DNA from 3 places in the Halanaerocella petrolearia genome. Region 2 is predicted to be linked to each of the others. Evidence: riboswitches for the same ligand, from Rfam matches in the RefSeq annotation. Region 2 holds a riboswitch; each other region holds the start of a gene.
What was found. A riboswitch is a leader RNA that binds a small molecule or an ion and turns the genes downstream of it on or off. The one in region 2 is predicted to bind cyclic di-AMP.
Positions count from the first base shown of each region.

Region 1 (5,181 bases), 210 kb from region 2:
AAACTGACTTGTTCGTTCTAAGTTCTGTTGAGCTGGATCATAAGATGGGTCTAGCGCTAAAGCAGCTCGATATTTCTTTTGCGCTTCTAAAACCTCATCCTTTAATTCTAAAACTACCCCTAATAAATTAAAGGCCTCTGGTTTAGAAGTATCTAAACTGACTGCTTCTTGTAGATATTCATATCCTTTATCAAGCTCTTGTCTATTAATACAAGCTTTAGCATAATTTAAATAGTCTTTATAACTATCCAGTTCATCTTCTTCTAACTCTAAATTATTTCTTTCAATTACCTCTGCTACAATCTCTTTAATTTCATCAGGAGTAAATGGCTTTCTTAAATAATCTATAGCCCCTAACTTCATTGTTTCTACAGCAGTCTTGACTGAACCAAAACCAGTAATCATAATTACATTAGCCTGTTTATTAAAATCTTTAATCTGTCGTAGTACTTCAAGTCCATCCATACCAGGTAATTTCATATCTAATAAAACTACACTAAAGTCATCTTCCTTAAATTTCTCAACTCCATCTTCTCCATTAACAGCTGTTACAACTTCATATTCTTCTGTTAAACATTGTTTTAAAGTAATTCGAATATTCTTTTCATCATCAACAACTAAAATCTTGTCTTGTACCATAATTTATCTCTCCTTTTAATTTAATTTAAATGCTTAGCAACTTGCTCTAATAAATCATTTGGTTCAATTGGCTTAGTAATATACTCTTCAGCGCCTAAATCATAGGCTCTTTTAATATCTTCCTCTTCTGCTTTAGCACTCAACATTATAATTGGTGTTTCAGCAGTTATTTCATCCTCTTTTAGTGTTTCGCAGACTAAAAAACCATTCATCTTAGGAATTTTAATATCTAATAAAATCAAGTCAGGCTCCCAATCAAAAGCTGTATCTACTGCATCAACACCATTAGAAACAACTTTAACTTTATATCCAGCATTTTCTAAACATAATTTAAGCACAGTAATAATATTTTTATTATCCTCCACAACTAATATCTTATTCATCATCTCACCTACCTTACTTAGGCAATTTTAACGTAAAGGTAAAGGTACTGCCTACCCCCTCTTCACTCTCAACCCAGATTCTGCCTCCATGAGCTTCAATTATCTCCTTAGAAATAGCCAGGCCTAAACCAGTTCCTGTTCCCTTATCTTTGTCTGCCCCTGCTCTAACAAACTTATCAAAAATTTTATGCTGATACTCTTTAGGAATTCCTGAACCAGTATCTGCTACTGAAATATGAACCTTATGACCCTTTCTCTGGGCAGATAATCTTATTTCATCATCTACTTCAGTATACCGCAAAGCATTACCAATTAGATTAGTAACTACCCAAGTAACCTTATTCAAGTCCGCATAAACTGCTAAGTTATCTACCTCTTCAGTGATTAGCTTTATCCCTTGGTTTTTTGCTTGTTCAACAAAGGGCTGAATCGATGTCTCAAAGATTTTAGTCACTTGAATAGTTCCAAAGTCTAAATCTATTCTTCCAGATTCTATCTTTGATAAATCCAGTAAATCATCTACTAAGTTATTCAGGTGTTCACAATCCTCTTTAGCTACCTCTAATAACTCCTCTTGTTGGTCATTAACTTCTCCTATATTTTCTTCTAATAACATATTAATTCCCATATTCATTGATGTTAAAGGAGTTCTAAACTCATGAGAAACCATTGATACAAACTCAGACTTCATCTTATCTACTTCTTTAAGATGGGTAATATCCTCTAATAAAGTAACAACTAACGTAGTTGTATTATCCTTATCCTTTACAGGAGTAGTGGTAATTCTAAAATATAACTCTTTATCATCTTCAGCCATAAATTTAATGACCTGATTATCATTACCAAACTTTACTTCACCTGATTTTAGAGTTTCAGTAATAGAATCAAAAATCTTATCTTCCTTGATTGATTCTAAGAAGTGAGTTCCTAATATCTTATGTTCAGTTAAATCAAATAGCTTTTCTGCTCTAGGATTCATTAATAAAATTTTATTCTCTTGATCAGTTACCAGCAAAGGATTAGATATACTCTTAACAATTGCTTCAGACTTATTCTTTTCTTCAACTAATTTACTAACATTCATTGTTTCATATTCTTTAAGACGATAGGTCATTCTATTAAATTCACCAGCTAATTGTCCAATCTCATCTTTAGTATCAATCTCAATAACCTGATCTAAATTTCCTCCTGCAATCTCTTTGATCTTAGCAGTCAACTCTTTAATTGGTTTGATAATCAGATTAGAAATATAAATACCAAAGGATAAAGCCAAAATAAGTGCTACTATAGAGAAGATAACTGTTGAGTAAATTGCCTGAGTTGCATTATCATTAGCTCTCTGTTGAGCCTGTTTCATATGTTCTTGATTAACCATTAATAAATCCCTAGAATGTTTCTTTACCTTCTCAAAATGAGGCATAATCTGCTGTAAGTAATATTTTTGAACTTGACTAAAACTCTTTTGACCAGCCATCTTTCGTAATCTCATAAATTTCCCTAAATATTCTTGATAGTCTTGGTTAAGACTCTTAATAATCTTCTTCTCTTCTGGAATTGTTATATTGTCTTCAGCCCTAGATAGATACTTCATAAACTGCATTTGGTTCTCTTGAAATATATTTAGAGCCTTATCTTGTTGTCCAAAAATGAATATTAACTCTGCACTATCCTGTCTTTCTAAGGCCTCCATCATCTCCTCTGAAGCAATAACACTTCTATAATTTTCAACCATAATATCATGGATTGATTCATTTAAAGAGACAAAATTATAGATTGACCAACTAGCTAATCCAATTAAGACTATAATTACTGCCATATAACCCAATAATATTTTGGCTCGCAAGCTTAAATCTTTAGTCATTTAACCACCTCACATAATTAATTTAAGCAATCTTCTACTATAAAATACAAAAAAGACTACAGCAGGTAGCCGTAGTCTTTTTACGTATGTGTATACCTATAGATATAGCTATACATAGACATAGGTATAGCTATATCTATAGGTACACATATTCTACCCCCTTAAATCGCCTACGAGGTTAGCTGGCGGGCTCAGGTTAAAGGGAAACCTTACTAAATCCATTGTACAATGGATTTAGATTCGCCCCAAAAATGGGTCCCCCGCTTTTATATAAAAATATAAAATTCGGCGCTTAACTTAATATTCGATTTTATCTTTTCAGTAGTTTTATTATATCTAATAGGCTTTAATCCTGTCAAGAAAATATTCATATTAGAAATGAAATATAACTACTCCACTTAATCTTCATCTATTTCTTCATAGTCCTCTATATCAATAACATTATCCTCTTTTTCTTCTTTTGATTGAGATTTATTATTCTGTTGAAAATCATAATTATAGCCTTTCATAACTACTTTATCTTTAATCTGACTCTTAACTACCCTTCTAATAGCTCTTCTAGTTACTGGGATAATTAAAGAAAAACCAGTTATATCAGTTAGCAAACCAGGAGTTAATAACATTACCCCACCAATTAAAATCAATAGTCCATCTAACAAACTATCTTTAGGTAATTTAGCACTACTTAAATTACTCTTCACTTTTGAAATTACAGCTAAACCTTGCTGCCTAGCCAGTGATACTCCTATTATACCTGTTCCAGCTACCAACAAAACAGTTAGTGGTAAACCCATATACTCTCCTATTTTAATTAAGAAAGCCAATTCAATTAGTGGAACTAAAGAAAAGAGTAAAAACAATTTCAACATATTTTCTCACCTTCTTTCTATAAAAATAAAAAAGTGCGCAGCTTAATGCTACGCACTTTTAGAATTTAAATTATAAAATCTTAGCTTCTCCACGATAGATTAAACCACGAATACTATCAATTGTTACTACATCACCATCTGCTAACTTATCAGCAGCATTATTAACTCCTACAATTACAGGAAGATCTAGTTTTAGACCTTTGATAGCTGCATGAGAAGTTAAACCAGGATTTTCAGTAATGATTCCGGCTGCTTTCTTAAGAACAGGTAAATAATCATCATCTGTTTCTGGAGCTACTACAATGTCACCTCGTTTAACCTTCTCTTTAGCTTCAGCAGCATTATTAACTATACAGACTTCGCCACTTGCTGCCTTATTACCAACACCTACTCCACGTAGAGCAACTTCTCCTACAATCTCTACTCTTAATAGGTTAGTAGTTCCTGGGATACCAGCTGGTGCTCCAGCAGTAATTACTACTAAATCACCATCATCTACGTATTCAGCTTCCTTAGCAGCAGCAACTGATTCAGAAATCATCTCATCTGTAGATTCAGTAATATCTGCTAATACTGGCTTAACACCCCAAGATAAAATCAACTTATTAAAGACTCGCTTATTAGGAGTTACAGCTACTACTGGTGCATAAGGTCTATGTTTAGATACCATTCTAGCTGTATATCCAGAACGAGTAGAAGTAATAATTGCAGACGCTCCTAATTCATAGGCAGTCTTGCAAGTATCATAACTGATTGAATCAGTTATTGTTCTAGCTGGATTTAATGCTTCTCGATCTAATAACTGACGATATTTTAATGATTTCTCAGTCTCGGTTGCAATATTAGCCATTGTCTCAACTGCTTCAACAGGATAGTCGCCTTTAGCAGTCTCACCAGATAACATTGTTGCATCAGTACCATCATAAATTGCATTAGCTACGTCACTAGCCTCTGCTCTTGTTGGTCGTGGATTATGAATCATTGATTCTAACATTTGTGTAGCAGTAATAACTGGCTTACCAGCTCGATTACACTTATTAATCATCATCTTCTGAGCTGCTGGTACCTTTTCAGCTGGGATTTCCACACCTAAGTCACCACGAGCTACCATTAATCCATCAGCTACTTCTAAAATTTCATCAACATTCTCTACACCTTCTTGGTTCTCAATCTTAGCAATAATATGTATATCAGCATTATGCTCTTCTAAGATTTCTCTAATAGCTAACACATCAGAAGCTTTACGCACAAAAGAAGCTGCAATAAAGTCTACACCCTGCTCAATACCAAACTTAATATCATTTCTATCCTTCTCAGTAATAGCTGGTAATTGTACAGGTACACCTGGTAGATTAACACCTTTTGTAGAACCTAATTCTCCACCATTAATTACCTTACAGATAACATCTGTTTCAGTAATTTCTTTTAC
Region 1 covers NZ_BAAHXW010000001.1:1,197,184-1,202,364, forward strand. The annotation lists gene ACYQ39_RS06065 (sigma-54-dependent transcriptional regulator) at 1-639, opposite strand, end outside; gene ACYQ39_RS06070 (response regulator transcription factor) at 660-1,022, opposite strand; gene ACYQ39_RS06075 (sensor histidine kinase) at 1,036-2,883, opposite strand; cyclic di-AMP (ydaO/yuaA leader) riboswitch at 3,036-3,184, opposite strand; gene ACYQ39_RS06080 (FxsA family protein) at 3,282-3,752, opposite strand; gene pyk (pyruvate kinase) at 3,823-5,181, opposite strand, start outside.
Region 1: another riboswitch for cyclic di-AMP. It lies ahead of ACYQ39_RS06075 (sensor histidine kinase); the one in region 2 lies ahead of ACYQ39_RS07120 (AtpZ/AtpI family protein).

Region 2 (5,181 bases):
TTTGGCTTCTCTTAGTTTTTGTTGATACTCTTCTTTTAATTCTTCAGCTTCTGCTTCCTTTTCTTCTGCTGATTCTATCTGATCAGAAACCTCTTCAGACCTCTGTTCCATAAAGTTAGTAATAGGCTCAAACAATAACCCCTTTAAAATTAGATATAACACAATAAAGTTAATTAACTGAAAGAAGAAGGTTATATCTAAACTAATCACTGTCTATTCCCTCCTTTCGAGACTACCATAATAAAAGGGAATGGAAGATGAATAGGCATATTCATCATTATCCAATCCCTTATTAAGATTTAACTTAGCCAAGAAGTGGATTAGCAAATAATAAGATTAAGGCAATTACCAAACCATAAATACCTGTTGTCTCTGCTACAGCAGCACCAAGTAACATTGTTCTAGTAATTACACCTTGAGCTTCTGGTTGTTTTCCTACTGCTTCAGCACCTTTTCCTGCTGCAAATCCCTGACCAATACCTGCACCAATACCTGCAATCATAGCTAAACCTGCTCCAATAGCAGATGCAGCTGCAATTAAAGATTGACCATCCATTATGTATTCCTCCTTTTTCTAAATTATTTATAGCAACTAACCAAGTAATGGGTTAGCAAATAATAAGATTAAAGCTACTACTAAAGCATAAATACCTGTTGTCTGACCTACAGCCTGACCTAATAACATAACCTTCATAATTAGACCTTGATATCCTGGTCTATTTCCAACACGTTCAGCACCTTTTCCTGCAGCAAAACCTTGTCCAATACCTGGGCCAATACCTGCAATCATAGCCAAACCTGCTCCTAAAGTAGAAGCAGCAATTACTATTCCAGCTCCTGCCACCCCAACTAGTGGATTAGCATATAGCAGGATTAAAGCTACTACTAGAGAAAAGATACCTGAAGTCTCAGCAACTGCTGCTCCTAACAGCATAACTAAAGTAACATTATTACTATTCTCTTCATTCTTACCTACTGCTTCAGCACCTTTTCCTGCTGCAAATCCCTGACCAATACCTGGACCAATACCTGCAATCATAGCCAACCCAGTAGCTATCGCAGTAGCAGCTAACACTTGAGTACGAGCACTAAATTGGTTAAACCACTCTAAAAGAAATACTACTAGGTTAGATATTTCTTCCACTCAAATCCCTCCTTTCTACCATGGAGAGATTACTCCATCTCCATTGAGATATAAGTCATAGTTAACATTGTAAAGATGAAAGCCTGTAACACACCAGAGAATAAATTAAAGTATAGATCAGCTAAACCTGGAATAATTAAAGTAACTACTCCATATAACAGCCCCATAATAACGACACTGGCCATCATATTACCAAACAAACGGAAAGATAATGACACTGGATCTGCCAGATTTCCAATTACATTCAATGGGAATAAGAAAGGCATTGGTTCAAAGTAACCCTTCAAATAAGTTCCAAGTCCATTAGACTTAATACCAAAGTAATGAATATTAAAGAAAGTAATTGCTGCTAAAGCAAAAGTAGTATTTAAGTCTGCTGTTGGGGTATAAAGATGCAAAACATCTCTTCCTGGAACAATCCCCATAATATTAGCAATAGTCAAATAAATCACTAAAGTTCCTATATAAGGAGTAAACTTCTTCATATTAGGGCCCATTGTAGTTTCAACTAGACCTGATACACTTTTTATAAATGCTTCAGCTATATTTTGAAGACTTCCTGATTCAGGTTCTCGTTTTAAATTACGAGTAGCTAACCAAGAAAATATAGCTAAAACAGCCATAATAACCCAAGTAGTAGTCACAGTTGATTTAATTGGAGCATTAGCAATATGTAACATTCTAGTTAATGCATTATCAGGCAAATAAAACATAACATCTGGGCTAAATGCATCAGCTGAGGGAGCCCCTCTTAAAAAAATCTTATCTAAAATACTCATCCTTTATCTTCCCTCCTTTCTTCCTACTTTCTTTAAATTATATTCACGACCTTGGGGCCAAAAATTAAAAGCATTAACTACCAAAATAACTCCTTTCACTGTTAACATACCTACTAGAACAGTTACTAAATTTACATCTGGCCTCTTTAGAGCTATATAAAAAGTTACGGACCAGAGAATATATCTTAGTATGTATTGAATAAAGGTATAAACTCCAGCTTTGACTGGTTTAAACTCTACTGCCCTCTGTAAGGAAGAAGAAAGTAGTTGGAGATTAAGCAAGCTCATTACTCCTCCTACAAAGATACCTAAAACAGCTTTCCTATCTAAAAAGATAGCCATTAACAACATTAAAACTATATTTAAAATAATTGTCCATTTAAAGATAAATGTCTTTGTTCTCTTTACTTGCTTCATAATTGATCACTTCCCACTATCTTGTTGGCTAATTAGTAGTCGATAAGCATTTCTAAAGCCAACAATAACTCCTAAAATAACTCCCAAAATCAAAAACAAAGGTTCAGTAGCCAATATACTATCTAAATAATCACCCAGCCAGACACCACCAATAATAGGAACAATAATAGCAATTCCTATTTGAGATAATAAAGCTAATGCCTCTAAAACTTTCACTTTTTCCTTCATACCAACTCTCCTAATTAGTGATTCCTAAATTAAGAAACATTATACATAAAGTACAAATAAATTAAAGAACTGTCTTTCTTCCCCTAATTATATCAGATATCCTTTGGCTTAACAACAAAAATAAACCAATAAGTTATAGGATGGTTTTAACTTTAACTTGACTAACAGCTGATCCTTCAGGTCTAAAAGACAAGACCTTTCGTAATAAAAACCATTCATAACAGATAACTCATAACAAAAATATAAAAAGACCACAGCAGATAGCCGTAGCCCTTTTTAGGTATACTTTTCTATTTATAGCTATAGAATGTTTAAATAGCTATAAACAGACTAGACTGATCCCCTTTCCGAATGCCTACGAGGTTAGCTGTCGGGCTCAGGTAAAAGGGTTACCTTACCACCTTGAGTTTAAGTCTGAGTCTAAGTCTAAGCAAAATAGATATTTACTTAAACTCAAGCTCAACTTCACCCTCAATAATGGATTCGCCCCAAAAAAATGGGTCCCCCGCTCCAATATAGGATTAGGCAATTAGCATAAATATTTAATTATCTACAAACATTATACAATAAAGTGATATTTACTGCAAGGAATTTGATTTCTATTTTTTATATCAAACTATCTCTAATTAATATTTCACTGCTTACATTATAATAGATATCTTAAATTTTGTAAAGGATATTTGTACTATTTATCACAATATCCTGTATCTTTGTAAACTTTAGAATCCGTCTTCAAAATTCCCAATTTATAACTACCACTTAACAGAAATAAAGTTATCATTCCTAATAAAAATACTAATTGATTTAAATCTGCTTGACTAATTCCTATAGCTACTAAGCTTAAAGACAGACTGACTAAATAAACGATAATCACAGCTTGCCACTGAGTTAAGCCTAAACTCAATAACTGATGGTGTAAATGGTTCTTATCTGCTTTAAAGATAGGTTTTCCAACTAATCTACGTCGTAAAATAGCAAATAAAGTATCAAAAATCGGAACTCCTAGTACCAAGATAGGAATAATAAAGGTAACAGTTGTTATACTCTTTAAAGCACCAGTAATAGAAATAACACCTAACATAAAACCTAAAAACATGCTTCCGGTATCTCCCATAAAGATTTGAGCCGGATTAAAATTGTAACGTAAAAATCCTAACGTGGCACCAATTAAACTTAAGGTCATTAATACAGCTAACATCTGACCTTGCTGATAAGCGAAGATACCTAATGGAATAGCAGCAATTACTGTCACTCCACCAGCTAAACCATCTAAACCATCAATTAAATTAATTACATTCATAGTACCTAACATCCAGATTAAAGTAATTGGTAAACTTAACATTCCTAAATAATGACCTTTGATAAATTCAATCTTAACTCCAGAAAAGACTAATAATAAAGTAATTGCTATTTGACCTATTAATTTAATCACAGCCGAAAGTTCATATAAATCATCTATAATTCCTAAAAATACAATTAAAGTAGCACAGACCATAATAGTTTTTATTTGAGAATTAAGTCCTAACCAGAAGAGACTTAGCATAACTCCAGCAAAGATCGCCAAGCCACCTAAATTAGGAATAGCTTCAGTATTAATACGACGCTTATTAGGTTCATCTACTGCTCCTAGAGCAAAAGCTAACTTTTTAACTACTGGAACCAATGCATAAGCTACTAATAAACTGATTAATAAAGGCATTAATAACATCAGTTTCACCTTCTTTCTAATTTTTATAACAATAAAAAACTGACCACACAATAGTGGTCAGTTTCCCAATAAGCAAGTCCATCTCTATTCTAAAAGATTAACTTACTTTTTGCAATTATTGAATTCTGATAATTTATCCAATTTGTTCTAATGTTATATCTGCCTCTTTTAACATCTTCTGGGCCAACTCATCTGGATAAGCTCCTTTAAAGACTATTCGCTTAATCCCAGCATTAATAATCATCTTTGTACAGAGAATACATGGTTGATGGGTACAGTATAAAGTAGCACCTTCAATTGAAGTACCATGTAAAGCAGCTTGAATAATTCCATTCTGTTCAGCATGTAAGCCACGACATAACTCATGACGCTGTCCAGATGGTACATTCTGCTCTTCTCTAATACAACCTGTTTCACTACAATGAGGCAAGTCACTAGGAGCTCCATTATAGCCTGTAGCTAAGACACGTTTATTCTTAACAATTAAAGCACCTACTTTTCTTCGTAGACAAGTAGATCGTTTAGCTACAACTTCCGTCATTTCCATAAAGTACGCATCCCAAGATGGACGCCCCTGCTTACTTAGTTCCGAATAATCTGTCACCAGCATCACCTAAACCTGGTACAATATAAGCATGATCATTTAGCTTTTCATCAACTGATGCAGTATAAATATCAACATCTGGATGGGCCTTTTGTAGTCTCTCTATTCCTTCTGGAGCTGCTACTAAACACATAAACTTAATATTCTCAGCTCCTCGTTCCTTAACAAATTCTAAGGCTGCCTCAGCAGTTCCACCTGTTGCTAACATTGGATCTACCATAATTAATTCTCTAGACTCAATATCTGTTGGCATCTTACAGTAATATTCTACTGGCTCTAAAGTCTCAGGATCACGATATAA
Region 2 covers NZ_BAAHXW010000001.1:1,409,982-1,415,162, forward strand. The annotation lists gene atpF (F0F1 ATP synthase subunit B) at 1-210, opposite strand, end outside; gene atpE (ATP synthase F0 subunit C) at 305-556, opposite strand; gene ACYQ39_RS07105 (ATP synthase Fo subunit C) at 593-1,144, opposite strand; gene atpB (F0F1 ATP synthase subunit A) at 1,174-1,923, opposite strand; gene ACYQ39_RS07115 (ATP synthase subunit I) at 1,927-2,340, opposite strand; gene ACYQ39_RS07120 (AtpZ/AtpI family protein) at 2,347-2,568, opposite strand; cyclic di-AMP (ydaO/yuaA leader) riboswitch at 2,905-3,106, opposite strand; gene ACYQ39_RS07125 (MraY family glycosyltransferase) at 3,254-4,276, opposite strand; gene ACYQ39_RS07130 (deoxycytidylate deaminase) at 4,410-4,886, opposite strand; gene upp (uracil phosphoribosyltransferase) at 4,855-5,181, opposite strand, start outside.

Region 3 (5,181 bases), 360 kb from region 2:
GAATAAGCAGTTAATAATAAGACACCTATAGTTGTTGTCTTTAGCCCTCCTCCAGTAGAACCAGGAGAAGCTCCTATTATCATTAACATAATGACTAAAAATAAACCTCCAGAAGTTAAATTACCAAGTGGAACTGTATTAAAACCAGCCGTTCTAGGTGTTACTCCCTGAAAGTATGCAGCTAGCAATTTGTTAGATAAAGATAAATTGCCTAATGTCTTAGGATTAGAAAACTCTAATAAAAAAATTCCACAGACTCCTACCAGAATCAAGACTATTGTAATTAATAATACTATCTTTGTATTTAGAGATAGAGAAGTAAATTCTCGCTTATGATATAAATCAGCAATTACTGCAAAACCAATCCCTCCAACAATAAATAAAGTAGTAATTACTAAATTAATATAGGGATCAGTTACAAAATCCTCTAGACTATTGCCAAAAAGATCAAATCCTGCATTACAGAAAGCAGAAATGGCATGAAAGATAGAAAAATAGACTGCTTTTCCAGTTGAAAATAAAGAATTAAATCTTAAGAATAACAAAACTGCTCCTATAAACTCAACTCCTAAAGTCAATCCAATAATATACTTGACTATCTTAATTAGCCCAGCAAGATTAAAGTGATTTATCTCTTCTTTAACGATAATCCTTTCTCTAAAAGTAATTTCTCTACCTAATAATAAGACTACTAAAGTAGAACTAGTCATTAAACCTAAGCCACCAATTTGAATTAAAAATAAGACTACTAACTGCCCAAATAATGATAAATCATGAGCCGTATTAACTACAATTAATCCTGTCACCGCCGTAGCTGAGGTAGCTGTAAATAAAGAATCTATCAAATTTAATCCCTGGCCTGAAACTGTAGCCCAAGGAAGTGATAATAAGATAGTTCCTAAAATAATCAATATTAAATAGCCTAATACCAAAAACCTGGCTGGCGACAAGGACCTAGCTATAGAAGAAATAATTCTCACCCCCAGGTTAATCGCTTGTATCTTTAATATGTACTAGATACTTTTAGATTATAACCTGAAAGTAGAATTTAATTGATATTAAGCTGTGAGCTATTAGCTATGAGTCATGTGCTACTTCAAATTCAAAATTAAAAAACAGTTCAATTTTTTTAAAACAAAGAATCTAATGAAATTTAAATTTTGAATGTAAATCTTTTGAACTTACTCATAGCTCACGACTCAAAACTCATGGCTAATATGTTAATAATGCTTAAGCTGCTTAAGACTATCTTCTTGGCCCATAACTACTAATACATCACCGGAATTGACTTTATCTGTTGCTTCTGGAGATAGATTAATATCATCATTTGATTTAATAGCCAAAACATTAACACCAAATTTACTCCGTAAATCCAAATCTTTAAGACTTTCACCACTTAACTGCTCTGAAGCAATTAATTCAGCAATACTATAATTTGGAGCCAACTCTATATAGTCTAATACATTAGCTGAAACTAAGTTATTTGCTACTCTAACACCCATATCTCGTTCAGGATAAACTACTTTATCAGCACCTACTTTACTTAATAACTTACCATGTAAATTATCTTGTGCCTTAACTACTACATGAGGTACACCTAACTCCTTTAAAACTAAAGTAGCCAAAATATTAGCATGAATATTAGAGCCAATACCTACAATAGCAATATCAAATTCATCAACTCCTAAAGTATTTAAAGCCTCTTCTGAAGTAGCATCTGCTTGCACAGCATGAGTTACTTCATTAGAAATCTCCTGTACTTTGTCTTCATCTATATCGATTGCCAATACATCATGTTCTTTATTAGCTAAGGTAGTAGCTACACTAGCTCCAAAACGTCCTAAACCTACCACTATAAACTGTTTCATTTCTCATCCTCCTTACTAAAAATCATTACCCAACTAAAATCTTCTCTTTTGGATACCTAATATTAGCCTTATGTCTCTTCTCAGCTACTGCAACTGCAATAGTTAAAGGGCCAACTCGACCAGCAAACATAGTCAGAATAATTACTATTCGACCTATAGTAGATAAATCACCAGTTACTCCAGTTGATAGACCTACTGTTCCAAAAGCTGATACCGCTTCAAAGAAGAGATCAATAAATTGTGCCTGCTCAGTAATCGTCAAAATAATAGTTACTAAAGCTACCAGAACTGAAGCAATAAAGGTAATAGATAAGGCATCAAAAATTACCTCTCTACCCAACCGCCGTTTATATACTTCTACATCATCTCTACCAGTAGCTCGTGAATATAAAACAGCAAGTAAAGCTCCAAAAGTAGTTGTCTTAATTCCACCACCTGTAGAACCAGGTGAAGCACCAATAAACATCAGAATAATTACAAAAAATATAGTTGAATTTCTTAAAGAACCTGTTGGTAAAGTATTGAACCCAGCCGTTCGAGGAGTAATAGATAAAAAGTAAGAAGATATTACCTTATCCTTTAAAGATAAATTCCCCATTGTGGCTGGATTAGAGTATTCTAAAATAAAAGACCCAATAAAACCAACTATAATTAAAACTAATGTTACACTTAAAACTAACTTAGTCTGTAAAGAAAAATTCTTAAATCTTTTACCATCATATACTTCAGCAATTACTGCAAAACCAATCCCACCTAAAATAATCAGACTAGTAATTGTGAAGTTAACTGTTATATCTCCAGTGAAATTTGCTAAACTGTTACCAAAGATATCAAAACCAGCATTATTAAAAGCTGATACTGAATGAAAAATGGCATAATAGATAGCCTTACCTAAAGGCATATCCTGCACAAACCTAGTAAATAACAACACAGCTCCTGTCCCCTCAATTGTAAAAGTAACAGCTACAACATATTTTACTAATTGTAAAATTCCCGATAGTTCAAACTGGTCTAAATCCTGTTGAATCATCAACCTATGTTTTAAGGTCACTTTTTTACCTACCAGAAAGGCAAATAGAGTAGACATACTCATAATTCCTAAACCACCAATCTGAATTAGACACATAATTACAACTTGACCAAAGACAGTAAAGAAAGATGCTGTATTCTCAACAATTAACCCTGTTACTGCTGTAGCAGAGGTAGCAGTAAAAATAGCATCTAAGAGATTCATCCCTTGACCATTTGTAGTAGCTATAGGTAATGTTAATAATAGAGCCCCTAATAAAATCACTGTTGAATATCCTAAAGACAATATTTGAGCAGAACTTAATTCATGCAGATTAAATCTTTTCTTCATCTCTCCACCTCTCTTTCAATTCAATACTATAAGAATTATTCCATTAATTGACTATATTAATACAAAAAGACTACAGCAGGTAGCTGTAGTCCCAAAAAATATAGAATAGACATACTCTCTACCCCCTCTTTACTGCCTACGAAGTTAGCTGTCGGGCTCAGGTTGAAGGGTAACCTTACCAAGTTAAGTTTAAGTCTGAGTCTAAGTTTAAATAGAATTATTAAAAATAGCTATTTACTTAAGCTTAGGCTCAATCTCAATCTTAATACTGGATTCGCCCCAAGAAAAATGGGTCCCCCGCTTCTATACCAGATAATAGTATAAAATTCGGCATCTTTAAAAGTATTCAATTTTCCAGTGCTATTATTATAACTTCTTAATTACTTATTTGTCAAGTTCTTTGTAATTTAATTGCAATTCAAGCAATATTATTCCTATTAAAAAAGCAAAAGAGCCTAAAGTAAATAACTTTAAGCCCTTTATTTATAAGAGATGTTAGATGTTTTCTTTAGCTAAGTCAACTAATTCAGCAAATCCTTCTTCATCATTAATTGCCATATCAGCTAACATTTTGCGGTTAACTTCTACACCAGCTTCTTTTAAGCCATGAATAAACCGACTATAAGGTAGGTCATGCTGTCTAGCAGCAGCATTAATTCGGCTGATCCATAACTTTCTAAAGTCTCTTTTCTTCTGCTTCCTATCACGATAAGCATAATTTAATGACTTCATTACCTGTTCTGTAGCTGGTCTATATAATTTACTCTTAGTTCCAAAATAACCTTTTGCTAATTTAAGAATCTTCTTTCTTCTTTTTCTTCTTCTATTACCTCGTTTAACCCGTGGCATAATTCATACCTCCTTGTATTAAGTTTTACTCATATGGTAATAATTCTTCTACACGTTTCTGATCATCTTCATGAACTACAGCATCTTTACCTAACTTATTCTTACGACTAGAAGTCTTTTTAGTATTTAAGTGGTTCTTAAAACCTTTTTTACGCTTAAACTTACCTTTACCAGTCTTTTTAAAGCGTTTCTTAGCACCTTTATGAGTCTTCATCTTACCCATGTTTATCCCTCCTTCTACTTCTCGCTCTTTGGTGTAATAAACATTAACATGTTTCTGCCTTCCATTGTAGGTTTCTTAGAAACCTTACCTATATCACTAACTTTTTCAGCTAATCTATCCATTAATTCATAACCAAGATCTTTATGAACAATTTCCCGACCTCTAAATCTAAGACTAACTTTAACTTTATTCTTATCATTTAAGAATCTTCTAGCCATCTTGGCTTTAACATTAAAGTCATGGTCTTCAATATTAGCACTTAGCTGAACTTCTTTAGTCTTCATTACATTTTGATTTTGCTTGGCTCTCTTAGCTTTCTTAGCCTGCTCATACTTATACTTACCATAGTCCATAATCTTACAGACAGGCGGTTTAGCTTGAGGAGCAACCTCGACTAAATCTAAATCCTTTTCATCAGCTAAACTTAAGCCTTTCTTAAGTGACATAATACCAACTTGTTCACCATCATTATCTACAATTCTTACTTCTCTAGCTCTAATTTGCTGGTTAACTCTTAAATCTTCGGCACTAATTTTACATACACCTCCTGAAATAAGAAAAAGATGACCTTTAATTAGGCCATCCGCAGTAAAAAAATTAGACATACATACCCCTAGGTATATAAGCTAATTATATTAACCTAAGCTTCTTTGTCTCAGGTGAGAAGCGGATGACTTCTGCTTTATTGTCCTTACTTAGTATAACATATCACTATATAGCAGTCAAGAGAAAAGTTATTAGCTATGAGCCTAGAGCTAATTCAATTTCTTTAAGACAAAACTAAATTTTAAATTTATAGGTTTTGAATTAGCTCACGACACATGACACACAACTCACCACTCACTACTACTCTTTATTCTTAATCTCTTCTACAATATCTG
Region 3 covers NZ_BAAHXW010000001.1:1,052,236-1,057,416, forward strand. The annotation lists gene ACYQ39_RS05385 (TrkH family potassium uptake protein) at 1-980, opposite strand, end outside; gene ACYQ39_RS05390 (potassium channel family protein) at 1,221-1,868, opposite strand; gene ACYQ39_RS05395 (TrkH family potassium uptake protein) at 1,894-3,228, opposite strand; cyclic di-AMP (ydaO/yuaA leader) riboswitch at 3,347-3,571, opposite strand; gene rplT (50S ribosomal protein L20) at 3,724-4,077, opposite strand; gene rpmI (50S ribosomal protein L35) at 4,103-4,300, opposite strand; gene infC (translation initiation factor IF-3) at 4,315-4,905, opposite strand; gene thrS (threonine--tRNA ligase) at 5,147-5,181, opposite strand, start outside.
Region 3: another riboswitch for cyclic di-AMP. It lies ahead of ACYQ39_RS05395 (TrkH family potassium uptake protein); the one in region 2 lies ahead of ACYQ39_RS07120 (AtpZ/AtpI family protein).